DNA from 3 places in the Burkholderia sp. 22PA0099 genome. Region 2 is predicted to be linked to each of the others. Evidence: riboswitches for the same ligand, from Rfam matches in the RefSeq annotation. Region 2 holds a riboswitch; each other region holds the start of a gene.
The links. Region 2 has a riboswitch for glycine ahead of AB4851_RS10185 (ketopantoate reductase family protein). Riboswitches for the same ligand answer to the same signal wherever they lie in the genome.

Region 1: it holds a riboswitch for glycine, as region 2 does, so the genes downstream of both, AB4851_RS23145 (D-amino acid dehydrogenase) here and AB4851_RS10185 (ketopantoate reductase family protein) in region 2, are expected to answer to the same signal.
Region 3: it holds a riboswitch for glycine, as region 2 does, so the genes downstream of both, gcvT (glycine cleavage system aminomethyltransferase GcvT) here and AB4851_RS10185 (ketopantoate reductase family protein) in region 2, are expected to answer to the same signal.

Annotation. Positions count from the first base shown of each region.
Region 1 is NZ_CP163165.1:1,690,915-1,700,519, reverse strand. It holds gene AB4851_RS23160 (glutathione S-transferase family protein) at 1-410, opposite strand, end outside; gene AB4851_RS23155 (helix-turn-helix transcriptional regulator) at 358-1,278, opposite strand; gene AB4851_RS23150 (hypothetical protein) at 1,275-1,499, opposite strand; gene AB4851_RS23145 (D-amino acid dehydrogenase) at 1,553-2,758, opposite strand; glycine riboswitch at 2,915-3,009, opposite strand; gene AB4851_RS23140 (YadA family autotransporter adhesin) at 3,369-5,240, shown strand; gene AB4851_RS23135 (hypothetical protein) at 5,458-5,688, shown strand; gene AB4851_RS23130 (ATP-binding protein) at 5,774-8,860, shown strand; gene AB4851_RS23125 (response regulator) at 8,833-9,540, opposite strand.
Region 2 is NZ_CP163164.1:2,271,137-2,280,741, reverse strand. It holds gene AB4851_RS10200 (MarR family winged helix-turn-helix transcriptional regulator) at 105-449, shown strand; gene AB4851_RS10195 (aldo/keto reductase) at 588-1,604, shown strand; gene AB4851_RS10190 (pyridoxal phosphate-dependent decarboxylase family protein) at 1,692-3,047, shown strand; gene AB4851_RS10185 (ketopantoate reductase family protein) at 3,147-4,400, opposite strand; glycine riboswitch at 4,436-4,527, opposite strand; glycine riboswitch at 4,532-4,621, opposite strand; gene AB4851_RS10180 (threonine aldolase family protein) at 4,762-5,859, opposite strand; gene AB4851_RS10175 (AraC family ligand binding domain-containing protein) at 5,938-6,774, opposite strand; gene adh (aldehyde dehydrogenase) at 7,156-8,676, shown strand; gene AB4851_RS10165 (tautomerase family protein) at 8,744-9,184, opposite strand; gene AB4851_RS10160 (MarR family winged helix-turn-helix transcriptional regulator) at 9,339-9,605, opposite strand, start outside.
Region 3 is NZ_CP163165.1:129,256-138,860, forward strand. It holds gene AB4851_RS15815 (UvrD-helicase domain-containing protein) at 1-635, opposite strand, end outside; gene AB4851_RS15820 (oxidoreductase) at 908-1,960, shown strand; gene AB4851_RS15825 (hypothetical protein) at 2,135-2,542, shown strand; glycine riboswitch at 3,291-3,393, shown strand; glycine riboswitch at 3,428-3,551, shown strand; gene gcvT (glycine cleavage system aminomethyltransferase GcvT) at 3,648-4,766, shown strand; gene gcvH (glycine cleavage system protein GcvH) at 4,826-5,206, shown strand; gene gcvP (aminomethyl-transferring glycine dehydrogenase) at 5,270-8,200, shown strand; gene AB4851_RS15845 (alginate lyase family protein) at 8,356-9,504, shown strand; gene AB4851_RS15850 (L-serine ammonia-lyase) at 9,535-9,605, shown strand, end outside.

The sequences.
Region 1 (9,605 bases), on a different replicon from region 2:
AAATGAAACCAGTAGAGATAGGACGCGAACGCCGGATGCGACGAATCGAACTGCAGCCGCCCATGCCCGTATCGCGCGAGGATGAATTCGACGATCGCGGCCGATTCGGCCAGGCACGCGCCGTCGACCTCGACCAGCGGCGCGGCGCCGAGAGGATGCAGCGCTTTCAATTCAGGCGGCGACAGGCGTGTGACGGCATCCCGTTGATACTTCTCCAGTTCGAAGGGAAGGTCCAGCTCCTCGCAGAGCCAGATGATCCGTTCGGATTGCGAATGACCCAGATGATGAATTTTCAGCATGGCATGTGTTCCTCGGTATGAAATGTAGCGAGCGAGACGGCGATGAGCGATGCGGTGGCTAGACACCGTCCGGCGCGCCGAGATGGCGGGCGAACGACGCCGAGCGCCCACGGCGTTGTCCGCGAACGTCGGTGGGCAGATAGCCGAACCGCTCACGGAAGCGAGCCGAGAAGCGGGATGCGGAGGCATAACCGGTGGCCAGGGCGATCTCCAGTACAGGCACATCGGTGTTCTGAAGCAACGCCAGCGCATGCGACATGCGGACATCCTGCTGAAGCCGGCGAAACGATGTGTCCTCCGCCGCCAGCTTTCTTCGCAGTGTCGGCACGCTGGTTGCGATTTCGTCGGCGACGCGTTCCATCGACCACGCCGTCGACAGATCCGCGGCAAGCAGCGTGCGAACCTGCTCGCCGAACGACGCCGGCGCCGACGCCAGGGACGAAAAATGAAAACCGCGTTCGGCGAGCCACAGCAGCACTTCCCGCAAACGGCTCGCCGCGATCGCCGGCGGCAGGCCTTCGGCCGGTTGCAAGCCATTGAAGGCGCGATAGAACGATGCGCGAAACGCGTCGCCCAAGCCGGCATGCACGGCCACGCGCGGGCTCGGCCGGCGCCTGACCGGCTCGGGCATCGCGAGCAGCGCCGCACTCCAGTTGATCCAGAGCGCACGGTAGAGGCCGCTTCGGCCGGGCGTGTTGGAGATGTCGACGCGTTCACCGGCCTGCAGCGTGAACGCCGCCCCGGGGTTCGCGACGCCCTCGCCGCCACGCCAGCGAATCCGCTTGGTGCCCTCCTCGACGAGAATCAGCGTTGCCTGACCGACCACGATCCGACGCGAGGTCAGATCGGAGCGTTGCACGATATGCCCCGCCGCGCCCACCTCGGGCCTGGACAGTACGCTGCGTGAACCCGCTCCGAACCGGATTGCCTCGGCGAGGCGGTCGGCGGCCTCGCTCTCTGCCGACAGGTCGGCATTCATGGGACATCCGACAGCGAGCGCGTCGGCCACGGCACGGGCGATTCGAGCGTGGCAACGATCGGCTGCGGGCAGCGTGATGCGCGAGCGCAACGCGGCGCGGTGTCGAACGGTGAAGCGATCATGGCGGGTATCGTTGATGTCCAGGGAACGTGAGCCATTCTGTCATCAAATATCGGCATGATCGCGACGGTTTCGCTCAATCTCTGTGCGAATTCGCTCATCTCGTCGCAGCGAGGTTCGGACCGCATCCGGGCAGTCGGTCAATGCCGCGAATTCAACCCTCGCCGATCACCGACGTCACGGCTTCCGCCGTTGCCGCCGACAAGGTCCAGCCGAGATGCCCATGCCCGGTGTTGTAGAAGACGCCCGGGCGCTTGCCACGCCCCACTCGCGGCAGCATGCTCGGCAACATCGGCCGCAAGCCCGCCCACGGCACCACGCGAGACGTCGAGACGGCGGGAAAGTAGCGGCGCACCCAATCGACCAAAGGCTCGATCCGATCCGCGCGAATGTCCCGGTTCGCGCCATTGAATTCCGCCGTGCCGGCAACCCGGAAACGATCCGCGCCCAGACGGCTGGTCACGATCTTCGCGCGATCGTCGAGCAGGCTGACCCAGGGCGCGCCGTCGCGGCTCGGTGCATCGTCCAGTTGCACGGTGATCGAATACCCTTTGACCGGATAGACGTTCACGTGGTCGCCCACCATCGCGGCGAACTGCTTACTGCCGACCCCGGCGCAGATGACGACACGATCGAAAACCTCCTGTTGCCGCCCGGAGGCGATCGAGATCCGGCCGCCCTCGATCGACTCGATGCCGCCGACCGCCGTGTCGTAATGAAATTGCACGCCGCGACGCTCGCAGGCCGACGACAGCCCCCGGGTAAATTTGTGAATGTCGCCGGTTGAATCGGACTCCGTAAAGAATCCGCCGTGGAAACTGCCCTGAAGCGCCGGCTCGATCGCGCGCATCTCCTCCGGCGTCACCGCTCGACGGTCCAGCCCGCCTGCACGCAGCAAGGTGTTCACGCGCGTGGCCGCGTCGTGCTCCTTGCGCGTTGCATAGAAGTGCAAAATACCGCGCCGCTCGTGATCGAACTCGATGCCCTCGCGCTCCGCAATCTCGAACAGATGGGCACGGGCGGCGATCGCCAGCCGCACGGTCTCGATCGTGTTCGCTTCGTAGCGCGGGATCTTCCCGAGGAATTCGGCGATCCAGCCGTACTTGTGCGCACTGGGGCGCGGGTTCAGGAGCAGCGGCGCGTCGCGCGTGAACATCCACCGCAACCCCTTCAGTACCGTGGCCCGGCTGTTCCAGACTTCCGCATTGCTGGCCGAGAGCTGGCCGCCGTTGGCGAAGGAGGTTTCCATCGCGGCATAGCGGTGCCGTTCGAAGACGGTGACGCTGTGGCCGCGTTGCGAGAGCGCATAGGCGGTCGTGACGCCGGTAATGCCGGCGCCAATGATGGCGATTCGTGACATGTGATGGTCCAGACAGTGTTGAGCATTGCCGGCGATCCGTGCCGCCGGCGCATTTGCCCCATCTGTCCGTTTACCTGAGAGTTTCGCCACATCCCGCATGACATCGCGGCGCGGCTCCCCTTCGGTGGGCGCGCAAGGCGCCGCTCTCCAGAGTGTTCCCGCATCACGGTCCTTTTGCCTGAGAGTTTCCGGGGCGGTTGCTCCGTCGGCGCCGCTTGACTTGAGCAAGCGGTCTCTCCCGTGATGCACGTGTAGAACGACCGCAAACTTACCATACGCAATGCGGAACGGCCAACGAAAACGCGATATCCCTTACCGCGCGCTCGTCCTCGACACCGATCTGCCGATACACGGCGTCGAAGCCTCCACGGCGACCCCGCGACGCGTGCCCCGGTATGGATTTTCGCGCCCCCGCCAGGGCATCGACCGCCTCTTTCGCCCGCCATTCAGCCGGTACGGAATTGACTCGACCACCGGTGCCCGCATCGCCGTCGCGCCGGCGTTTTCCGGTTTTAGTACTAGTCCTATGCGGTTCGAAACCGGTCAGATATCACCGATGGTCAGCACTTTGTAAAGTGAACTCATCGGTTAAAACCTACTGGAGCGAACCATGAAAACCTCACTGATCCAACGCGCAGTCACCACCACCTTCCTCGTCGGCGCCATGTTTGGCGGCGTGAACGCAGCCCATGCCGCTTCGACCAGCGACTACTTCGTGGCGAAGGGCTCGGCCACCGTCGACGATTCCGCCACGGCCAAGGGCGCGAACGCAGTGGCAGCCGGCGCGTCGGCCGCCGCGAATGGCGCCGACTCGACCGCCCTCGGCCACGGCGCCATCGCCGCATCGGCAGGCGCCAGCGCGATCGGCGCGGGTGCCAGCGCCTCGGGCGCCGGGGCTGTCGCACTGGGCAACAACGCGGTAGCGGCATCGGGCAGCGCCGGCAACATCGCCATCGGCCAGGGCTCGCTGTCGAACGGTGGCGGCGGAGCGATCGCGCTGGGCCTCAATGCCAACAGCGGCAGCTACGATTCGGTGGCGGTCGGCACCAATGCGAAGACGCTCGGACATAGCTCGGTATCGATTGGGGAAGACGCCCTGAGCGCCTCGTCCGATTCGGTGACGCTCGGTCACGCGGCCAGCACCGCCGGCAGCAGCTCGGTCGCCATTGGCGTGAAGGCAGCGGCCAACAGCTATAACTCCGTCGCGATCGGCAACGGCGCGCAGACCAACAGCTACAACTCGGTCGCACTCGGCAACAGCGCGCTGACCACCGGTTCGAGCTCGGTCGCCATTGGCGTGAAAGCAGCGGCCAACAGCTACGACTCCGTTGCGCTCGGGGCGGCCGCCACCGCGAATTCGTCGCTGGCGGCGGCGATCGGCTACGGCGCAGCCGCGAATTCGCAAGCCGCCGTGGCCGTCGGCTACAAGGCGACCGCCAACAAGGTCGCGGACATCGCGATCGGCGATCAGGCGCTGGCCGACTCCACCGGTCTGGGCAATCCCGCGTCGGCACTCGGTTATCAAGCGCACGCAATCGGCTCGGGCACCGCGATCGGTGCACTCGCAAACGCCGCCACGGTCCAATCGACCGCGTTGGGCGCGAACAGCACGGTATCGGAACTCAACGGCACCGCGATCGGCTTCGGCGCGCAAGTGCAAGCCGGCGCCACCAACGCCGTCGCACTCGGCCAGGGCAGCGTCGCCAATCGCGCCAACACCGTCTCGGTGGGCGCGGCGGGCGCCGAACGCCAGATCACCAACGTCGCGGCCGGCACCGCCGACACCGACGCGGTGAACGTCGCGCAACTGAAGCAGGCCGGCCTGGTGGGCAGCGACGGCTCGACGCTCGACGCGCTCGTGTACGACGCCGGCTCGAACCGCGGCATGGTCACGCTCGGCGGGATCGGCGCGGCGCAGACGGTGGCGCTCACGAACGTCGCGGCAGGCCGCATCGCGGCGAACAGCACCGACGCCGTGAACGGCGGCCAACTGTTCGAGCTGACCTCGCGGGTCGATGCCCTGGCGAGCACGGGCTATGCCGGCAATACCGGCAATACCGGCCGGGATGCGGGTAACGGCGGCCCCGTCGACGGTGCCGGCCAGCGCGTGACCAACGTCGCGGCCGGTGTGGCGGACACGGACGCGGCGAACGTCGGCCAGTTGAACTCGGCTGTCGACAACGGCGTGCAGCGCGCCAACGCCTACACGAACCAGCAGGTCGGCCAGCTGCGTTCGGATGTGGACGGCTACCGCAAGGATGCGGCCGCCGGCTCCGCCTCGGCGATGGCGATGGCGAATTTGCCGCAGGCGGTGCTGCCGGGCGAACGCGTGGTGTCGATCGCGGGCGGCACGTACGGCGGCCAGTCGGCGATGGCGCTCGGCCTGTCGACCGCCACGCAAAAGTGGATGGTCAAGGGTTCGCTGACCACCAACACGCGCGGCTCGGTGGGCGCGGGTGCCGGTGTGGGCTACCGCTGGTAAGGCTTCCTGACGCGTTCTGACAACAACAACGAACAGAGAGAGCAGGACCGGCCCCGTGGTTCGTTCCGGAAGTCGTGGCGGGGTCGTTTGGCCGGGCTGAATGCCCGGCTTTTTTTCGTCCCTGTCCCATAGCCTGGCGAGCCGTCGACCGCCAGACTGCTGTTTTGCGGTCCGGCAGCAGCGCAGCCGGGCACATCTTGCCGGCAGAGGAATCGCGATGACATTCAGCACGAACGAGCAGAAGCAACTGATCGCGGCATCGAAAGCGGGCCGGGCGCGGATCGACGACACCGTCAAGCAGCTGCGTCTCGATCATCCCGACCACTTCCACACCGAAGCTTCGTTGCCACTGCGGCGCTTCCATGACCAGCCGCTGCGCGGCGAACCGTGTCAATCATTCGTGCAGCGGGTCGGCGCCCGCGACAGCGATCGCAACCCGTCCGCCTGAACCGGGCACCCCAGTCGCCGCGTCGAATTCACCCGGCGAATTCGCTTATGATTGGCGATCTCGATTTCCCCCGCAGGGGCGGTTCATGGCAATGCAAGACCATGAAGGCAGGCATCGCCGACTCACGGACGCCCTGTCCGCCGCCGAGGCATCGGCCGGCAAGCCGGGCGTGCTGAATCGCTATCAGCGCGTGCTGCTGTACGGTGGCGGCGTGATCGTTTCGCTGGTGCTGGCGGCGATCGCGGCGGCCGTGATGACGGCGCTCGTGAAAGGCTACATCGCCGATCGCTACGCCGATTTCGTGATACGGCAGACGAGCCTGCAACTCAAGGTCAACGAAACGAACACGGCGTTTCGAGCCGGAATCCAGCACGAGGAAGCGGTCTGGCTCGACCGTCAGGCGCCACCCGCCTCGCTGGTCGCCAGCTTCGCGGCCCAGGGCGGCCGCGCGACGGTGCGCGGCAATCCACATTTCCCGCCGATGCTGCTGCTCGGCGATATCGCGTCGCCGCAACCGGCCGCCTCGTTTTCCCCCTACCTCGCGATGGCGCAGGAATTCAGCTACCGGCTCGGCGCCTATGCGCAGGAGCGCGGCTACGCGCGGATCGGCTATTTCTACTGCTACAGCCCGGACCGCAGCTTCATGGCGATCCTGCCCGCACCACCCGGCGGCGATCCGGTCGCCGCCAGCGGCGCGGGCAGCGTGCACGCCCTGCTGGCGCGCCTTGCGCCCGATCTCGGCGATCTGACCAGCGCCACCGTGCGCGATGCGCTCGGCGGCCCCGCCGCGCCGGTGTGGCTCCCGCCCACGCCAGGCCCGTTCATCGGCGAGCCGGTGATCCGCATCGCGAAGCCCGCCTATGTCGACGGCAAGCCGGTGATCGTGTTCGCGAGCAATCTGCCCGTGCGCGTGCTGCAGTCGATCCTGCCGACCGATCGCCACGATGCGAACTCGCTCGTGCTGGATGCGCGGGGCACGGTGTTCGCCGCCTCGGGCAAGGCTGCCGACCACGAGGCGCAACGCCTGGCGCTGATGCGGCGGCTCGCGGCCGGCTCGCATGCCGAGGACCCGATCGCCACGCACTTCCAGGACGGCCTGTTCGTGATCCGCGCCGGCGTGCAGCCGCTGGGCTGGACGTTCATCTACGCATTTTCGTGGCGCACCGTGCTGGCGGAGCTTTGGCCGAAGCTGGCCGGCTGCCTCGCCGCCCTGCTGCTGATGATCGGCCTGGTGTGGACGGTGCTGTTGCTGCTCGATCGGCGGATCTTCAGGCCGGGCCACCTGAGCGCGCAGCGCATCTTCGAAAGCGAGCAGCTCAATCGCACCATCATTTCCACCACGCCGTTCGGTCTCGCCCTGCTGTCGATGGACAACGGCGCGGTGCTGCTGGAAAACGCGGTGATGCGCGACTACGCGGCGCGCACGGCGGCGGGAGAAACGCCGCTGCGCGAACAGCTGTACGACCGTTTTCACGCGGCGGGGGCCGAGCCGGCAACGCACATGGGGCTTGAACTGCCGTTGCGGCTCGCCGACGACAGCGTCCGCCAGCTGGAAGTGGGCCTCGTCGCCACCAAGTACCGGGGCGCCGACTCCCTGCTCTGCAACTTCTCCGACATCACCGCCCACAAGTCGCTCGAACACACGCTCGAAGCGGCGCGACGCGCGGCCGACGCGGCGAACCAGGCCAAGTCGTCGTTCCTGTCGATGATGAGCCACGAGATCCGCACCCCGCTCCACGCGATCCTCGGCAACCTGGAGCTGATGGGCCGCTCGACGATGACGGCCGCGCAGAGCGGGCAGTTGCACGCGGTGGTGTCCTCGTCGCGCACGCTGCTCGATATCATCAACGACTTGCTCGACTTCTCGAAGATCGAATCGGGGCAACTGGGCATCGAGGCGATCCGCTTCGATCCGGCCGATGTCGTCCGGCAGAGTGCCGCCATCTTCTCGGCGGTCGCGCGGCAAAAAGGGCTGCAATTCGAATGCGTGATCGAGCCGGATCTGCCGCGCCATTACCTCGGCGACCCCACGCGGTTGCGCCAGATCGTCTCCAACCTGCTCAGCAATGCAATCAAGTTCACCGACGCCGGCGACGTCATGATCGAACTCTTCAGGGAGGACGATACGCGCGTCGATTCGCCGATCGTGGTCAGCGTGACCGATTCGGGCATCGGCATGACGCCGGAACAACAGGCGGCGCTGTTCCGGCCGTTTACGCAGGCCGATGCGAGCATCGCGCGCCGCTACGGCGGCACCGGGCTCGGCCTCGCGCTGTGCAAGCGGCTGACGGAGATGATGGGCGGCACGATCGAGGTGCGCAGCCGGCCGGACGATGGCAGCACGTTCGCGGTGACCTTGCCGTTGGCGCCCGATCAAGCGGGAGATCGGGCTGAAGCGGCAGCGGCCGGCGCGAATCCCGCTCCACACGCAGCGGTGCCGGACACGGCCACCGCCGCCCGCATCCTGGTGGTGGAGGACACCCCCGCCAACCAGTTGCTGTTCGAGGCGCAGCTCGCCACGCTCGGACATCGCTGCGAGCTGGCCGGCAACGGCAGCGCGGCGCTGGCGCGCTTCCTCGCCAAGCCGCGCGATTTCGACCTGATCATGACCGACCTGAACATGCCGGGCATGGATGGCTACACGCTCGCGCAGGCATTGCGCCAGTGCGGCGCGACGGTGCCGATCGTCGCCATCACGGCGCATGCGGGGGACGCGGAGCATCGACGCTGCCGGGCGGCCGGCATCGATGCGATCCTGGTCAAGCCCGCGCTGCTCGACGAGATTGGCGGCACGATTCGCCGGCTGCTCGGCCGCGAGCCCTCGGCGGCCACGCACGCCCCCGAAGACGACATCGCGCAGGGGCCGCTGCCCGACGCAGTGCACAAGACGTTGACGCGCTCGCTCGACAGCGGCCTGCAGGCGTTGCGCACCGCCGCGGCCGACGGCGACCACCCCGCGCTGCTCGCGCATCTGCACGCGCTGCGCGGCGCGTTCGCGATGATTCACGAAGCCGAGCCGGCCGGGCTGTGTGCGGACATGGAAGATGCCGTGCGCGCCGTGGCGGGGAGCCCCGTCGACATCCTGGCCCGGATCGGGCGCTTCGAGTCGGCCGCGCGCACCGTGCTGGCGCGGCGCGGCCCGGATCAACGCGCGCTGCCGTCCGGCTCTTGAGGGGTCGTGTCGGCCGCAGAATCGGCCGGCCTGGCGGCCAGCGCCGCGCCGATCGAATATTTGATCAAGTCGGTATCGGTTTCCACGCCGAGCTTGCGCATCGCGCTATTTTTCTGCGCGCTTATGGTTTGCTTGCTGCGCTTGAGTTGCGCGGCGATCTGGTTGACCGTCATGCCCGACACGAACAGCCGGATCACGTCGGATTCACGCGTGGTGAGCGCGCGGTCGCTGTGGCCGTGCGAATCCGCCTCGAGTTGCCAGACCACCTTGGCGATGGTCGGCGAAAAATATCGGCCATCCGCGTATGCCCCGTGAATGGCGGCCAGCAGATGATCGGTGGCGTCGGATTTGCTCAGGATGCAGTTGATACCGAGCTTGAGCAGCGACCGGATCACGCCCGGGTTGTCGATCATGGTCAGCACCACGATGCGCGTGGCCGGATAGCGCCGCTTCAGGAACGAGAACAACGTGATGCCGTCGCTGTAATCGCTGCCGGGCATCGCGTAATCGGACACCAGCACGTCGCACGGCTGCTTGCCCAGCGCATCGATCAGTTCGGTGGAATTGCCGGCGGTGGCGACGACGTCGATGGTGCGATGCTTCTTCAGCGTGTGAAGCAAGCCGACGATGATCGGGGGATGATCGTCGGCGAGCATGACCCGGATGGCGAAATCGTCCATGTGAAAGCGTCCTGTGCGGTGGGCAACCGATACATGGCGGCACTGGGTGCCCGCATCGGCCTGCA
Region 2 (9,605 bases):
TTTTCAAAAATTGCGGGTATATACTCGCATCCATGAATACGCCCTGCTTCTGCACCGACCTTCGTCGCGCCTCGCGAAAACTGACCGAGGCCTACGACGCCGCATTGGCGTCGTTCGACATCAACATCGCCCAATATTTTCTGCTGCGAACCATCGCCGATCACCAACCGGTCAGCCTGACTCAACTGGGCGTGCTCGTCGATCTCGACCGCTCCACGATCGGCCGAAACGTGAAGGTCCTCGAAAGCCGCGAGTTGACCCATATCGGCGTCGATACCGGCGATCAACGCGAACGCGTCGTGTCGCTGACTTCGGACGGCAAGGCCTTGCTGCGTCGTGCCACGCCGGCCTGGGATCGCTGCCAGGTTTCGGTGGTCGAGAAGATCGGAGCCAGGAAAATCGAAGCGCTGCGGACGATGCTGGCCGAGTTGGGCGAGGCAATCGGTTAAGCGGCACGGCCGAGGCGCATCCAAGGTTCGTTGGGGAAGGGGCGCGCAACATGCCGCCCGCCCCTCCGCGTCGACGGGGTATCGAATTTTTCACCAATACGGGCATATGCCCGTATTTTTCGCGAAAGGAAAGCGTTGATGAAATACCAGAATTTCGGGCGCACCGGCGTGTGCGTGTCGCAGATCGTCCTGGGTACGGCCAATTTCGGCACGCGCTGGGGCCACGGCGCCGACCAAGCGCAAAGCGCCGCCCTGTTCGAGACCTATGCCGAAGCCGGCGGTAATTTCATCGATACGGCCGATGTCTATCAATTCGGCCAGTCCGAGGAATTTCTCGGATCGTTGTTGCAGGGCCGGCGCGACTCTTTCTTCCTCGCCAGCAAATTCTCGAGCGGCGCCAGCCCGACCCCCGACCGTCTCGTGACCGGCAATAGCCGCAAGGCGATGATCGCGTCCGTGGAGGCGAGCCTCAAGCGCCTGAAGACGGACCGCATCGATCTGCTGTGGGTACATCAGCCGGACGCATTCACGCCGTCGGAGGAAATCGTGCGCGGGCTCGACGACCTCGCGCGCGCGGGCAAGATCGTCTATGCCGGCTTGTCCAACTTCCCGGCATGGCGCCTCGCCCGCGCCGTCACGCTCGCCGAGATCACGCGCGCGACGCCGATTGCCGCCGCGCAGTTCGAATACAGCCTCGTGCATCGCGAGCCCGAGGCCGACGTGTTCGTGGCCTGCCGCGCCCTGGGCCTCGCGACGCTCACCTGGTCGCCGCTCGGCGGCGGGATGTTGACCGGAAAATATCGGAACGGCGAAGCGGGTCGACGCGAAGCATTCGGCGGCGCCGTGTTCCAGGCCGAAGATTCGCGACAGCGCTCCGATGTGCTCGACACGGTGCTCGACATGGCTCGCGAACTGCAGGCCACGCCGGACCAGGTCGCCATCGCCTGGGTCGCCGCGCACGGCGGGCTGCCGCTGATCGGGCCGCGTTCGCTGCCGCAGCTCGTCAGCAACCTCGGTGCGGCGAATCTGACATTGAGCGCCGAGCAGCTCGCCCGACTCGATGCGGTCAGCGCCCCCGCGGTCAAGGCCGCCACGGTCGCCGCGGTATCCGACTCGAACACCGATACCGCGCTGCCGCTCCTCCCGGTTGCCTGACGCAGCGCGTTCGGCGCCCTCCCATCCTGCTTCGTTTTCCTGAACAATATGAACACTCACCTTCCGGCCCCGGGCAGCATCGCCGACATGAAAGCCGGCGAAATTGCCCTGCTCGCCGACGCCGATCAGCGCGCGGCTCACTATCTCGAGTCGGTCGAAACCCGGCGTGTCTTTCCCACGCCGGAGGCGCTCGCGGCCTTGGCCGCGTTCGACGAACCGCTCCCCGAACAGGGACGCTCCGCGCACGATACGCTGGCGCTGCTCGACGACATCGGCTCGCCCGCCACGGTGGCCTCGAACGGGCCGCGCTATTTCGGTTTCGTCGTGGGAGCGTCGTTGCCGGGCGCGGCCGCGGCCGAGCGGCTGATGATGGCGTGGGATCAGGGCGCGCCGCTGGCCATGGCATCGCCCGTCAGTGCGCGCATCGAGGCAGTGGCCGGCAACTGGCTGCTCGAGGCGCTCGATCTGCCGCGAGGCAGCGCCGTCGGCTTCGGCACGTCGGCCACGGCATGCGGGCTGAGTTGCCTGGCGGCCGCGCGGCGCGCCTTGCTCAAGCGGGCCGGATGGGATCTCGACACGAAGGGGCTGTACGGTGCGCCGCAAATCCGCGTGGTGGTATCGGCGCGGATTCACGTGGTGGTGCTCAAGGCGTTGCGGGTGCTCGGCTTCGGCACGGAGCAGGTCATTCCGGCGGCCACTGACGCGCACGGCCGCGTCGATCCCGAGCGCCTGCCCGAACTCGACGCCAACACCATCCTTTGCCTGCAGGCCGGCGAGGTCAACACCGGCGAATTCGATCCGTTCGCAGCGCTCATTCCGAAGGCAAAGGCGCAAGGCGCATGGGTACACGTGGATGGCGCGTTCGGCTTGTGGGCGCGGGCATCGCAGGCGTTGCGGCACCATACGGACGGTGTGGAACTCGCGGACAGCTGGACCACGGACGGGCACAAGTGGCTGAATACGCCCTACGACTGCGCGATGGCGATCTGCCGCGATCCCGACGCATTGGCGGAAACCTTGAGCAGCGATGCCGTCTACGCCACCGGCTCGCGCCTGGCCCAGAAGAACCTCACGCTCGAATTCTCCCGACGCCCTCGCGGCATCACGATTTGGGCCGCGCTGCGCACGCTCGGCCAGCAAGGCGTGGCCGCGATGGTGGAACGTCATTGCGCCCAGGCGACCAGATTGGCGCACGGGTTGCGCGATGCCGGTTTCGACGTGCTGAATCGCGTTGTCCTCAACCAGGTATTGGTTCGGGGAGAAAACGATGCGCAGACTGCTGCGATCCGGCAGGCCGTTGAAAGCTCGGGTGAAGCCTGGTTCGGGCCGGCGGTGTGGGACGGGCGCCCTGCATTCCGCCTCAGCGTATCGTCGTGGCGCACCGAAGATGCGGATATCGACAGGACCATCGCGCTGCTTCGGAGCGCACGCGACACGGCCTGATCACCGGCAAGTCATGCGGCGCTACCGCCCCTGCTCAATCACCGGGCGTATCGACGAGGCGACAATGCCGACCGCGACACGCCCGAATGACCGCACGCCTCAGTTCGTACCCTGAAGCGCATAAGTTTGCAGATGTGCAAAGGCGGTTCGCAAATACGGTGTCTCGATCCGATGGCGCGCCGCGCGGGCGATCATGTCGCCCACGATCGCGTCGGACTCGATGCGCGGCGCGCGCCGCGCGATGTCGCGCATCATCGACGCGGCCCAGGTCGAATCCGGGTCGAGCAGGAAACCGCGAACGCCGCTCACCGCCTGCTCGCCGAGGCCGAACCCCTCCGCCGCGGCCACGGCAAGCGATTCGTCGAGCAGCGCCTCGATCACGCCCTTGCCATCCGCCGTCCGCAAGATATCGCACAAGCGCCCGCGCATCAGGCAGGTCGCGGCGGCGCCCGAGCACAACATCACCCACTTCTGCCATAGGTCGGCTTCGACCCGCTCCGACGCCACGCGCAAACCCGGCGTGGATGCGATCGCCGCGTGGAAGCGGCGCACCAGATCGCGCTGCAGCGGATGGCGCGCACCGACAATCAGTTTGTCCTGACTGCCGGTGTGCACGACATGGCCGTCCTCTGCGAGCGACGCGGCGATATAGGACACGCCGCCCAGCACCCGTTCCCGCCCGACGCGACGGTCCAGCGTGTCGTACACCGCCATGCCGTTCAGCAATGCGAGCACACCGGTCGTGCCGGCGAGCGCGGGCGCCAGCGAATCCAGCGCGTCGTCGAGGTCGTAAGCCTTGCAGGTCAGCAAGACCAGGTCGTAGCCCGGCTCCACCGCATCCGCGGTCACGGCATTGACCGCCGCACCGAAATCCCCCAGCGCGCTCGACACGCGCAGGCCATCGCGAACCAAGGCGGCCGCGCGGTTCGGGCGCACGAGAAACGTCACGTTCGCGCCCGCCTGGATCAGACGCGAGCCATAGTAGCCGCCCAGCGCGCCAGCACCGAGGATCAGAACCCGAAGCCCTTCATGATGATTGCTCATATCTCCGCCATCGAATCGTTGTCCTGTACGCAGCCGGTATGCCGGACAGCGTGACATGCGGCTTGGCGCTCGCTGCACGGCTTCGAGCGCGATCATCGCCGCGGCTGGAATACTACTATTAAAGTAGTATTCCAGCCAGATATCGGAGACATGCCTAGCCGTCGATGTCTTCAACAACGACATGTGCGGTTCAATCAATCGGCGCCGATCACCGACGCGATAGCGGTGCCGCTCGAATCGTGACGCCGGTAATGCCGGCGCCGATGATGGCGATTCGTGACATGTGATGGTCCAGATCGAATTGAGCATCGCCGACGACAACCGCCGCCGGCGCCGATGCCCCATCTGTCCATTTACCTGAGAGTTTCGCCACCGCCCGGATTGCGCCACGGCGGTGGCTCCCCTTCGGTGGGCGGGCGAGGCGCCACTCTCCAGAGCGTTCTTGCATCACGGTCTTTTTGCTTGAGAGTTTCCGGGGCGGTTGCTCCGTCGGTGCCGCTCGCTCAAGCGGTCTCTCCCGTGATGCACGAATAGAACGATTGCCAATTTACCCTGAACGGCGTGCGCCATAATTCGGCAACGGGAAATCCATTACCGCGTGTCGGTTCCACCCCCAATCTCAAGTATTCCTATTCAAATAGTCGTTCAGTCGTGCCTCTCGACCGCCGGGTCAGTATCCGGCGCGTGACGATACGTTGTCGCGGGCGACGTTGCCGCCGGCCGTATGCGCATTGGCCTGCGCGACGGCCGAGATAATATCGATCGCCTCCTGCACCTGATCGCGGGTGATGTTCAGGTAAGGGATCGCGCGAACGCCGTCCGCACCGGACGGCAGGACATGCAGCCCCTTTTCGTAAAGCCGCTCGACGAATTCACCGGCCGGGAGCGACGATATGCCGAACCTCACGATGTTCGTTTCGACCGTGGACACATCGAGGGAAATGCCGGGTTGGCCCGCGATGCCGTTGGCCAGCATGCGCGCATGTTCGTGATCCTCATGAAGCCGCTCACGGTGATGGCGCAGTGCGTGCAACGCGCCGGCCGCGACGATCCCGGCCTGGCGGAACCCGCCACCGATCTGCTGCTTGAAACGACGCGCGCGCGCGATGAAATCACGAGAGCCAGCCAGCGCCGAACCCACGGGCGCGCCGAGCCCTTTCGAAAAGCACACGCTGACCGAGTCGAAATGGCGTGCGTATTCGCGCTCGGGAATCCCGGTGGCGGCTGTCGCATGCCAGAGCCTCGCGCCATCCAGGTGCAGTGCGAGGCCGCGCTGCCGGCCAAGCTCGCAAACGGCCTGCAGCTGCTCGATCGGCCACACCTTGCCGCCACCGATGTTGTGGGTGTTTTCCACACAGAGCAGCTTGATCGGGGCAGGAATCGTGGTGGGGAAAAATCGATGCGACACGCCGAGCGCATTCGCTACGTCGTCCGGCGTGAAGACGCCGCGCACACCGGGCAGCAGGCGCGGGAGTACCCCGGAGAACGCTGCCGGCGCGCCGCCTTCAAGAATATAGACGTGCGCATTCTGATCGAAGAGAACCGCGTCGCCCGGTTCCGTATGGGTGCGGATCGCGACCTGATTGGTCATCGTGCCGGTCACCATGTACACCGCGTCTTCCTTGCCCAGCAATTCCGCGACTTCTCGCTCAAGTGCCTTGACGGTCGGATCGTCGCCATACACGTCGTCGCCGACCGGCGCGTTGGCGATGGCCTGACGCATGGCCTGAGTCGGCTGGCTGCAGGTGTCACTTCGTAAATCGATCATGCTGTGCTCCCGGATAAGGTGGATGGTGAGCACAGCTTCGGCCACGCACCGGCCGGCGATTTGGACAAACTTGCTGATTTACTGCCGGGCGATACCGGGCGGCACGCCGAAAAAACGACTGAACTCCCGACTCAAGTGCCCTTGATCGCAGTAGCCGACATCGATGGCGACCTGTCGCAACGGTACGCCACGGAGCACGCGATGTTTGGCCAATGCAACACGACGCTGCACCAGATACGCATGAGGCGCGACCCCGACCGACTTCTTGAACTCGCGCAGCAGGTGATAAGCGCTCATACCCGCCACCTGGGCGATGGCATCGAGCGACGGGTTATCCACGAAATGGGCATCGATATAGTCGCGCGCCCGGCGCACTGCCCCGGGCATCGCGCCCCCGGCGGATGGCCGATGCGTCGCCGACGCGTGTCTCAGCACGAGTTGGGCCATCGCGGCGGTAAGCCGGGATGTTCTTTCAAGCTGGCTGGCGTCATCGGATTCGGAGCAAATGTGCGCAGCGCGAAACAACCGCATCGTGTCGGGGTCGTCCATTACGACGTCGGGAAAATGCACGGACCGCTGTGGCGCACCGTCCGCGTCCCGCAACAGTCCGAGCAGGCCCGACGTCGATACATACACCATGCGGTAATCCCAACCGCCTTCGACCGCTGGACGCCCCTCATGAAGCTGCCCCGGATTGATCACGCAGATCGCGCCCTGCGGCATGATCAGCCTTCGGCCACGGCCCTCGAGAAACGCCTGTGCACCGCGTTCGATCACGCCGATCGCAAACTCGTCGTGCGCATGCGGCGGGAACCGATGCGTGCGATAGCTGGCTGTCATCAGTTCGGCGTCGGCAAAGCCAGGCTCGCGCCAAAATTTTGCCTGGTTCGATCGGGATGGATGTGCTGTATCCATGGTCGTGACCCATAGTCGGTGGTGTCCGGGGATCATCCGGCAGGAACAGGTGCCGCGGTGCATTCGCGCCTTGCCCTGTCGAGCAAACCGGACGCATTGATTGTAGCTACATCTAAATAATCGTCAATGCTGCGAATCATGGGCTCATCACGCCCCTAACGGCGGCACGCGGCCCCGTTTTTTGTACAAAACCGCAATTTTGTCCATCTCCTATCACTTGGAAGCCGCGACGATACCTGGACGGCCGCGCTTCGATGCGCGTGCGCCGCTCCACGCAACCGTAACGGACGGCCCCCGACTACGACCTGGCACCGCTTTAAGCAGGCCGTGGCACGGACGGTTTCTGTCCAGCGTCCCTCTCATTCCAAGCGAGACACTTCCATGAATCATGCTGACCTCGAACACCTGACGACCTCGTTCCCATACCGGCGCAAGTATGACAATTTCATCGGTGGACAATGGGTTCCGCCCGTTGCCGGTGAATACTTCACCAATGTATCCCCAATTACCGGCCAGCCGCTTTGCGACGTACCACGCTCTCAGGCAGAAGATGTCGAACTGGCGTTGGACGCAGCGCACGGTGCCAAAGCGGCTTGGGCGGCGATCTCACCCGCCGAACGCGCACTGGTATTGCACCGGATCGCCGACCGGATGCAGGACAATCTCGAACGTCTCGCGGTTGCGGAAACGATCGACAACGGCAAGCCGATCCGTGAAACGCGCGCAGCCGACTTGCCGCTTGCGATTGACCACTTCCGTTATTTCGCCGGATGTGTGCGTGCGCAAGAAGGTACGCTCGCCGAAATCGATCAAGATACCGTTGCATACCATTTTCACGAGCCGCTCGGCGTCGTCGCGCAGATCATTCCTTGGAATTTCCCGCTGCTGATGGCCGTTTGGAAGCTCGCGCCTGCGCTCGCAGCCGGCAATTGCGTGGTACTGAAACCGGCCGAACAGACGCCCGCGTCGATCCTGGTGCTGATCGAGCTGATTGCCGATCTGCTTCCGCCAGGGGTCGTGAACATCATCAACGGCTTTGGCGTGGAGGCAGGCAAGCCGCTTGCGTCGAGTCCGCGCGTGGCGAAAGTGGCATTCACCGGCGAGACCTCGACCGGCCGTCTGATCATGCAATACGCGAGCAAGAATCTGATCCCCGTCACCCTCGAACTGGGCGGAAAAAGCCCGAACATCTTTTTCGACGATGTCGTCAACGCCGATGACAGCTTCTTCGACAAGGCGCTCGAGGGCTTTGCGATGTTTGCCCTGAATCAGGGCGAGGTCTGCACCAGCCCGTCGCGTGTACTGATCCAGGAATCTGCATACGACAAGTTCATGGAACGCGCAGTGAGTCGCGTGGCCGCGATCAAGCAAGGACACCCGCTCGATCCCGACACGATGATCGGTGCCCAGGCTTCATACGAGCAGTTGTCCAAGATCCTGTCATACCTGCAGATCGGCAAGGAGGAAGGCGCCACCTGCCTGATTGGCGGCGAGCAAAACCGGCTGGACGGCGACCTGCGGGACGGTTATTACGTGAAGCCGACCATCTTCAGCGGACACAATTCGATGCGAATTTTCCAGGAAGAGATTTTCGGCCCCGTCGTTTCCGTCACCACCTTCAAAAACGAGGAGGAAGCGCTGGCGATTGCGAACGACACGCTCTACGGCCTCGGGGCCGGCGTCTGGACGCGCGACGGCAATCGTGCCTATCGATTCGGCCGCGCGATCCAGGCGGGTCGCGTCTGGACCAACTGCTATCACCTGTACCCCGCGCATGCCGCGTTCGGTGGCTACAAGCAATCCGGTATCGGGCGCGAGAACCACAAGATGATGCTCGACCATTATCAGCAGACGAAGAATCTGCTCGTCAGCTACAGCGCGAAGCCGCTCGGCTTCTTCTGATCCCGGCAAGCTGGCGCGACCGAGGATCGCTCGTGCGCGCCAGGCTTCGCGCCTGACGGTGCGCCGATTAACGGCCCACGCCGGTCAGATAATCCCGGTCCTCCTGCGACATCGCCTCCAGCCACGCAGCCTCGCCGCCAGGCGCAGGCAGCAACTTGCCGTACTCCACCATCTGCGCGGCGGGCAGTTCGGCCAGGTAGACCCAAACATATCGGCTGTCGGTGTTCGCGGCACGCGCCACGACGCCCACGATGCTGTCGAGAAGGCCCCGTTTCTGCTCGTCGGTCCTCCCTGCCCGAATCTGCCCGTGCACGAAGATGTGATCAGCCTTCAGTGGGGCACCGCCGAGAAAGTGATCACCCGTGGCCACCGGGGTGAAGATGACCTGTGCAAAGAAACCCTGCGCACCGGTCGCACCGCTGTGGGCCTGCGTGATTCCCCTTGCGATCTCGCCTTTTTCCTCGGCGGTGAAACGGCCCTCTGCGGCCGTCACGACGTATGTCGGCATTGCACACTCCCTAAATAAATGTAGGTACAACTTTTTGGGGGAAAGAGCGGAACGACCGCCCGCTCTATCGAGTCAGCCACCGGCATCGCAAGTGGATGTAGGTACATCTTATTCGACGCCACTGTTCGTTGCCATGACGGATTAACCCTTGCAGCTAACCGACGTCGGCGCGCTGCAGCGATTCCAGCGCCTCGAGCAGGTGCTCCTTGGCTGCCCCCTTGATGAATTTCCGAACCTCCCCCTCGACACGCTTCTGGGCACGTCTCCAGTAGGGCTCCGCGCTGCGCAGTTTGGCGGCGCCTCGCTTGCTCAGGCGCGCAACCTTGACACGGGCGTCGGCCTCAGGCGTTACCTCAACCCATCCGGCATCGATCAAAAGCTTGAGGTTGCGAGAAATCGTCGTCTTGTCGAGCGCGACTTC
Region 3 (9,605 bases), on a different replicon from region 2:
CGCACCTGCTCGTTGCGCTCGAACAGCTCGGCCGGCAAGCGGATCAGATCGTCGAAATCGACCGCCTGATACGCGTGCAGCGTGGCCACGTAATTGCGGAACACCAGCGCGGCCTGCTGCTCGTCCTCGTTGGCGGCGATCGCGAGCGCCTGCTCGGGCGTGACGAGGCCGTTCTTCCACAACGAGATGATGTTCTGGATCTTGCGGATCAGGCCCTTGTCGGTGGTGCCGAGCTGCTCCTGCACCATGCCGAAGCAGTCGTCCGAATCCATGATCGAGAACTGCGGCTTGAGGCCCACGTGCTCGGCCTCCTGGCGCAGGATCTGCACGCCGAGCGAGTGGAACGTGCACACCGTGAGTTGATTCACGGGCACCTTGCGGCCTTCCTTGCCGGGCGTGGTCAGCGTCTTGCCTTCGAGCAGCTTGCCGACGCGCTCGCGCATTTCGGCGGCGGCCTTGTTGGTGAACGTGACGGCCGCGATATGGCGCGGCTCGAACCCCTTGTTCTCGATCAGATGGGCGATCTTCTGGGTGATCACCCGCGTCTTGCCGCTGCCGGCGCCGGCGAGCACGAGACAGGGGCCGTCGAGATAGCGCACCGCTTCGTTTTGAGCGGCATTGAGACCTGCGGACATGGTGGCTGACGGACTGGAGATGCGGATGGCGGCGCCGCCGCCGCGCCTTCGAACAGGGCGCGGTGCGCGCCGCCGGAGGCTGCGCGGATCGGAATACGACGGACGCGGGAGGCCGCATGTTAACACGCCGCCTGCGTGCCGATCGTGACGCCAAAATGGGGCCGGACAACGAATCGGGCTACCGCCCACCCGGCGTGCCGGCGTGTTCGCGCCCCGCTTCGCCGTGCCACAATAGCCGCTCGTTTGATCTCGCTCGCTGACAGGATTCGCTTATGGCTTCTTTGCTGAAAGTAGGTCTGATGGGTTTCGGTTTCGCCGGCGCGACGTTCCACGCGCCCGTGATCGCGCACAGCGGCCGCACCACGGTCGCGGCGATCGCCACCGGGCAGCCCGAGAAGGCGCGCGCCGCCTATCCGCAGGCGGCCGTGGTGGCCGATTTCGAGGCGCTGCTCGCGCACGCCGACGTCGAATGCGTGGTGATCGCCACGCCGAACGACACCCACTTCGATCTGGCCCGCCGCACGCTGGAAGCGGGCAAGCACGTGGTGGTCGACAAGCCGGTCACGCTGAGTTCGGCCGAGGCGCGCACGCTGGCGCGGCTCGCGGCGGACCGCGGGCTGGTGTTCGCGCCGTTCCACAACCGCCGCTGGGACGGCGATTTCCTCACCGTTCGCCAGCTCGTCGCGAGCGGCGAACTGGGCCGCATCACCTGGTTCGAATCGCACTTCGACCGCTTCCGCCCGCAGATCCGCCAGCGCTGGCGCGAGGACGCGACGCGCGGCGGCGGCCTGCTGTTCGATCTCGGCCCGCACCTGATCGACCAGGCGCTGGCGCTGTTCGGCGCGCCGGACACGGTCAGCGCGACGGTGCGCGCGCGCCGCGACGGCTCGGAGGCCGCCGACCTGATCCACCTGGTGCTCGGCTATCCGGACAAGGAAGTGGCGCTGCACGCGAGCGCGCTCGCGGCGATCGAGCCGGCGCGCTTCACCGTGCTCGGCACGCGCGGCGGCTATCAGAAGTTCGGGCTGGACACGCAGGAAGATCAACTCAAGGCGGGCCTGACGCCCGACGACGTCGAATTCGGCGGCGGCAACCACCCCGGCGTGCTGCATCTGCTCGACGGCGACGTCGAGACGGAACGCCCGGTGCCCACGCTCGACGGTCAGTACGCCGAGTTCTACCGCGCGCTGGCTGCCTCGATCCACGATCGCGCGCCGTTCCCGGTGACGGCCCAGGATGCCGTCGACGTGATGGCGATCATCGAGCTGGCCGATCGCAGCGAGCGCGAAGGCCGCCGCCTGCCGTTCGTGCGCGAAACGTTTTGACACCGGCGTACGCGCTCGCCGGTACAAACCGTTACAAAAGTCTCGGGAACCCGAACTGACTTAGGAATAGTCTCAATCGTGCTTAAAACGGCCGGCCCCGAGAGGGCCGGCTTCGTTTTCGGCACGCCGCACCCGCATTCGCGCCTCACCGATCCGCCACAAGGAGAACGATTCATGCAACGGTTGATCCGTACGGCCCTCGGCGCCGCCCTCGTCGCCTCGCTGGCCGCGTGCGTGGTCACGCCGCCGCCGAAGCGATGGACGCCGCGTCCGCGCCCCGTTCAACCGGCCCCCGTCCAGCCGACGCTGCCGCCCCCGCCGCAACCGGCGCCGCCGCCGGTGGGCGTCGAGCGCATGAACGACATCCTGGCCCGGATCGACAGCCTCGGCGGGCGCATCGATTCGCGCGTGACGGGTGGCGCCTATCCGCCCCCGCAAGGCCGCGCGCTGCATCGCCGGCTCGACGTGATCCGCCAGGAAGCGAACGACATGAGCGCCCAGCACGGCGGCGGCCTGACCGCCGACGAACAGCGCGTGCTGAACCAGGAACTCGATACGGCCGCGCGCGCGATCGGCGTGTAAGCGGTGGGTGTGGGCGGGTGAGCGCGACGTGCGCCGCCGGCTCCGCGCCGTTCTTTCTCCGTCTTCGTTTCATCTCGCAAGCCGCCGTGACGCGGCATCGCGTGGCGCGCCGTCGGCTCCGCGCCCGGCTTTTCCCTCTCCGTTCATCTCGCAAGCCGCCATGGCGCGGCCTCGCGCGGCGCGCCGTCGGCTCCGCGCCCGGCTTTCTCCCTCTCCGTTCATCTCGCAAGCCGCCATGGCGCGGCACCGCGCGGCGCGCCGTCGGCTCCGCGCCCGGCTTTCTCCCTCTCCGTTTCATCCCGCAAGCCGCCATGGCGCGGCCTCGCGCGGCGCTCCCGGAGCCCGCTCCGCGCGACTTGTTCACCGCTCGCCCACCGGTTATCCCAAGGCTTGTCCACCGCGAACGGGCAGTTGCCCACCGCTTATCCCACGGTTTTCCGGCCCCCTTTCCACAGCTTTTTCAGCGCTTTTCCACCCGGTTATCCACCGCCTTATCCCACACTTCGCCCCTGCTTACCCACCCGTTATCCACCGCCTGCCCACCGCTTATCCCCAGCAAATCCCGCGCTTGCCCACGTAGTCATCCACACGATTTTCCACAGCCGAACAGCCGGTTACCCCCTGCCGTTCCACACCTTGTCCACCGGCTTATCCCCAGCCTCGCCACGCAGGCGTGCGACATCCGCCTGCCGCCAGGCGACATGAATTTGCGCAAATTGACAAGCCGTTGGGCCTCGCGTACATTCGCCGGCACGCGTCGGGAGAGCGCGCAGCAGCCGGTACATCGGCTCGCCGCGCCGCCGAAGGGGCACACCCGCAAACTCTCAGGCAAAAGGACCGACCGCGTCGAAACACCGTGCGCGCCGCCAATGCGGCGCGTCGCGCGTTTCGAACTCTGGAGAGCGGCAGTAGCCCGTGCGAACGCACCGGCAAGCTGCCCACCGAAGGGGCGCGCGCAGGCCGGTCACGGCCGCGCAATCTCTCAGGTACCAAGGACAGAGGGGCTTGGCAAGGATTCACTGGCGTCGTGTCGCCCGTGCATCCCGCGAATTGCCAGATCGTTGTCACGCTCGCGCACCCGCGCGGACGGAACCCCGAGGCCCCGATGACCGCACTCAAACACACCCCGCTTCACGCCGCGCATACGGCGCTCAATGCCCGCATGGTCGATTTCGGCGGCTGGGACATGCCCGTGAACTACGGCTCCCAGCTCGACGAGCACCGTGCCGTGCGCACCGATGCGGGCATGTTCGACGTGTCGCACATGTGCGTCGTCGATTTCCGCGGCGAGCGCGTGCGCGCGTTCTTCGAGCACGCCATCGCCAACCACGTCGGCAAGCTGCAAACCCCGGGCAAGGCGCTCTATTCGTGCCTGCTGAACCCGGAAGGCGGCGTGATCGACGACCTGATCGTCTATTACTTCACCGAAAACTTCTTCCGCGTGGTGGTCAACGCCGGCACCGCCGAGAAAGATCTCGCCTGGTTCGCGCGCCTGAACGCCGACGGCGGCTTCGGCCTCGAGATCACGCCGCGCCGCGAGCTGGCGATCGTCGCCGTGCAAGGCCCGAACGCGCGCGCCAAGGCCTGGGACACGATTCCCGCCGCCCGCGCCGCCACCAGCGAACTGAAGCCGTTCAACGCCGCGCAGGTCGCCGGCACGCCGTTCGGCGACCTCACCGTTGCCCGCACCGGCTACACGGGCGAGGACGGCTTCGAGATCATCGTGCCGGCCAGCCACGTCGAAGCGCTGTGGAATGCGCTGGTCGCCCAGGGCGTGCGCCCGGCCGGGCTCGGCGCGCGCGACACGCTGCGCCTCGAAGCCGGCATGAACCTCTACGGCCAGGACATGGACGACACCGTCTCGCCGCTCGACGCGGGCCTGGCCTGGACGGTCGACCTCGCCGCCCCGCGCGATTTCGTCGGCCGCGCCGCGCTCGAAGCCAACGGCCAGCGCGCCGCCTTCGTCGGCCTGATCCTGCTGAAGGAAAACGGCAAGGCCGGCGGCGTGCTGCGCGCCCACCAGAAGGTCGTCACCGCGCACGGCGAAGGCGAGATCACGAGCGGCACCTTCTCGCCCACCATGCAGGAATCGATCGCGTTCGCGCGCGTGCCGGCCGGCGTATCGGCGGGCGATGCGGTGCAGGTGCAAATCCGGGACAAAAACCTTCCCGCGCGCGTGGTAAAACTCCCGTTCGTGCGCAACGGCAAGGTGCTGGCCGTCTGACGGCCCCCTCCCGCGCGCACGGCGAACTTCAACGCACAAAACCCAATCAGGAGCATCCGATGAGCAACGTCCCGGCCGATCTGAAATACACCGACGAACACGAATGGATCCGCACCGAAGCTGACGGCACGCTGACGGTCGGCATCACCGATCACGCGCAGAGCACGCTCGGCGACATCGTCTTCCTCGAACTCCCGGAAGTCGGCAAGCAGTTCAAGGAAGGCGAAGCAGTCGGCGTCGTCGAATCGGTCAAGGCCGCTTCCGACATCTACTCGCCGGTATCGGGCGAGATCCTCGCCGTCAACGCCGACGCGATCGACACGCCGGAATCGGTCAACGAAGACGCCTACGAAGCCTGGCTCTTCAAGATCAAGCTCGCCCCCGGCGCCAGCACCGACAAGCTGATCGACGCAGCCGCGTACACCAAGCTGATCGACTAAGCGTTTTACGACCCGCGCGGCGCGCCCGGCTCCGGTGCGCGCCGCCACCCCGCAGGACATGCCATGAAGCTCGACCATCCGGATCACCTGATGAACCGCACGCCCCTCTCGCTCGCCGCGCTCGAAACGCACGACGCGTTCGCCGAACGCCATATCGGCCCCGACGCCGCCAGCCAGCAGGCGATGCTCGACACGCTCGGCTTCGCGTCGCGCGCGGCGCTGATGGATGCGGTGATTCCCGCCGCGATCCGCCGCGACGAAACGCTGCCGCTCGGCCCGTTCACGCAGCCGAAAAGCGAAGCGGAAGCGCTCGCCGCGCTGCGCGAGCTGGCGAATCAGAACCAGGTGTTCCGGACCTTCATCGGCCAGGGCTATTACAACGCGCATACGCCGGCCGTGATCCTGCGTAACGTGCTCGAAAATCCGGCCTGGTACACGGCCTACACGCCGTACCAGCCCGAAATCTCGCAAGGCCGCCTCGAAGCGCTGCTGAACTTCCAGCAAATGGTGACCGACCTCACCGGCCTCGCCATCTCGAACGCCTCGCTGCTCGACGAGGCCACCGCCGCCGCCGAGGCGATGACGCTGCTGCAACGCAACGGCAAGCCGAAGTCGAACCGCTTCTTCGTGGCCGACGACGTGCTGCCGCAAACGCTCGAAGTGATTCGCACGCGCGCCGTGCCGGTCGGCATCGAAATCGTCACCGGCCCGGCCGCGCAAGCCGCCGAGGCCAACGCGTTCGGCGTGCTGCTGCAATACCCGGGCGTGGACGGCGACGTGCGCGACTACCGCGCGCTGACCGAAGCCGTGCACGCGGCCGGCGGCCACGTGGTGGTGGCGGCCGACCTGCTCGCGCTGACGGTGCTGACGCCGCCGGGCGAATGGGGCGCGGATGTCGCGATCGGCAACACCCAGCGCTTCGGCGTGCCGGTCGGCTTCGGCGGCCCGCACGCCGCGTACCTCGCGGTGCGCGACGAATTCAAGCGGCAGATGCCGGGCCGGCTGGTCGGCGTGACCGTCGATGCGCAAGGCAAGCCGGCGATGCGCCTCGCGCTGCAAACGCGCGAGCAGCACATCCGCCGCGAGAAGGCCACCTCCAACGTGTGTACGGCGCAGGCGTTGCTCGCCATCATGGCCAGCTCGTACGCCGTCTATCACGGCCCGCGCGGCCTCAAGACCATCGCGCTGCGCGTGAACCGCATCGCCGGCCTGCTGGCCGCGGGCCTCGGGCAGCTCGGCTTCGCGCTCGTCAACGACACGTTCTTCGACACGCTGACCATCGAAGCCGGCGCGCAGGCCACGGCGCTGCACGACGCGGCGCGCGGCAAGCGCATCAACCTGCGCCGCGCCGGCGAAACGCGCGTCGGCGTGTCGATCGACGAAACCACCACGCGCGCCGACCTGGCCGACCTGCTGGCCGTGTTCGCCACGGTGGCGGGGGCCGCCGCGCCGTCGGTCGAGGAACTCGACGCCGCGCTGCCGGGCGCGCCGGTGCTGCCGGCCGACCTCGAACGCACCAGCGCCTACCTGACGCACCCGGTGTTCAACCGCCATCATTCGGAAACGGAAATGCTGCGCTACCTGCGCAGCCTGTCGGACAAGGATCTCGCGCTAGACCGCTCGATGATCCCGCTCGGCTCGTGCACGATGAAGCTGAACGCCACCTCGGAAATGCTGCCGGTCACCTGGCCCGAATTCGGCCAGATCCACCCGTTCGCGCCGGAAGATCAAACGGTGGGCTATCGCACCATGATCGCCCAGCTCGAACAGATGCTGGTGGCGGCCACCGGCTATGCGGCCGTGTCGCTGCAGCCGAACGCCGGCTCGCAGGGCGAATACGCGGGCCTGCTGATCATCGACGCGTATCACGCCTCGCGCGGCGAAGGCCATCGCGACGTCTGCCTGATCCCGGCGTCGGCGCACGGCACCAACCCGGCCTCGGCGCACATGGCCGGCATGAAGGTGGTGGTGGTGGCCTGCGACGAGCAGGGCAACGTCGACATCGCCGACCTGAAGGCCAAGGCGGATCAGCACTCGGCCAACCTCGCCGCGATCATGATCACCTACCCGTCCACCCACGGCGTGTTCGAGCAGAACGTGCGCGAGATCTGCGAGATCGTGCACGCGCACGGCGGCCAGGTGTACGTGGACGGCGCCAACATGAACGCGATGGTCGGCCTGACCGCGCCGGGCCAGTTCGGCGGCGACGTGTCGCACCTGAACCTGCACAAGACGTTCTGCATCCCGCACGGCGGCGGCGGCCCGGGCGTCGGCCCGGTCGCGGTCGGCGCGCACCTCGCGAAGTTCCTGCCGAACCAGCGCTCGACCGGCTACACGCGCGACGCCGACGGCATCGGCGCGGTGTCGGCCGCGCCGTACGGCTCGGCCTCGATCCTGCCGATCTCGTGGATGTACATCGCGATGATGGGCGCGCGCAACCTGACGGCCGCCACCGAAGTGGCGATCCTCAACGCGAACTACATCGCGCGCCGCCTCGCGCCGCATTACCCGGTGCTGTATTCGGGCCCCGGCGGCCTGGTCGCGCACGAATGCATTCTCGATTTGCGCCCGATCAAGGAATCGAGCGGCATCACGGTGGACGACGTGGCCAAACGCCTGATGGACTACGGCTTCCACGCGCCGACCATGAGCTTCCCGGTGCCCGGCACGCTGATGGTCGAGCCGACCGAATCGGAATCGCAGGAGGAACTCGACCGCTTCATCGACGCGATGGTGGCGATCCGCGAGGAAATCCGCGCCGTCGAGGAAGGCCGCGCCGATCGCGAGGACAACCCGCTGCGCCACGCGCCGCACACCGCCGCGGTGGTCACCGCGAACGAGTGGAACCACGCCTATTCGCGCGAACAGGCCGCGTTCCCGGTGGCGTCGCTGGCCACCGGCAACAAGTACTGGCCGCCGGTCGGCCGCGCCGACAACGTCTACGGCGACCGGAACCTGTTCTGCGCCTGCGTGCCGATGTCCGACTACGCCTGAGCGAACGCCTGACGCTTCCCTCGCCGCCCGCCATGCGTCGCGCCGCCGCGCCTGCCACCGCCCTCGGGCCGGCGGGCGCGGCGGCGCGCGGTCGCGTTCGTTACCAAGTCCGGCTACCATCACACACCGCCATCCAGCCAAACGAGGAGTTCCGCATGGTGCGCAAGGTGTTACCGGACAACACGGCCGTCCATCGCGTGAGGGCCGCCGCCGCGCGGCCTCGCTGGCGGGCGTTCGCACCGGCCGTCGCGGCCTGCGTCGCGTTCGCCGCTTCGGTCGGCGCGTCGCCCGCTCGGGCGGCCATGAATTTCTGCGCCGCGCCCGCGCTGCAGAGCAACGAATCGACTTCCGCCGAACCCGGCATCCAGGCGCTGATCCGCGGCGTCGACGCGCACCTGAACGACGCGCCGAACGCGATGCAGCACCTTCATACCGAGGGGCTGCTGCCGCATGAAGGCATCCGCGATCAAAGCGAGGCCGCGCTCGACGACATGGAGCGCATGCGCGACGCGGCACTGGCCTGGCGCGTCACCAACAAGCCGGCCTACCTCGCGTTCGTGAACCGTTTCCTGCTCGCCTGGGTCACCACCTACGAGCCGGATTTCAATCCGATCGACGAAACCCGTTTCGAAAGCCTGATCGTCGCGTATGACATGACGGCGAGCACGCTGCCGGTGAAAACGCGCAACGCCGCGTCGGCGTTCATCGCCAAGCTCGGCGCCGGCTACGTCGCGCAGGTCGAGGCGCAGCCGCGCCCGCTCACGGGCGTGTGGCGCAACAACTGGCAGAGCCACCGGATCAAGCTGATCGCGCTGGCCGCGTTCACGCTCGGCGACCGCAAGATGATGAACGCCGCGCAGCGCCTGTTCGTCGAGCATCTGGCCGACAACATCAAGCCCGACGGCACCACCATCGATTTCGAGGAGCGCGACGCGCTCCACTACACCGTCTACGACCTGCAGCCGCTCGTCACGGCCGCCTTGGCCGCGCGCCGCTTCAACCGCAACTGGCTCGGCGAGCGCGGCGCGAACGGCGCGACGCTGAAGGCCGCGCTCGACTGGCTGGTGCCGTACGCGCGCGGCGAGAAGACCCACGAAGAATTCGTCAACTCCACCGTGCCGTTCGACGCCAAACGGCGCGAAGCCGGCCTGCCCGGCTACTCGGGGCCGTGGGCGCCGAAGAACGCCACCGAACTGTTCCACCTCGCGGCCCGTCTCGACGGCCGCTACAACAGCGTCGCGCAATCGCTGTCGCCGCAGCCGCCCGCGTGGCTGGCCGCGTGCCTGCCATTGCCGGCGCGTTAATTCACCCGCTCCGCATACAGGAACTCCCCCATGGCAGTCAGCGTGTTCGATCTCTTCAAAATCGGGATAGGCCCGTCCAGCTCGCATACGGTCGGACCGAT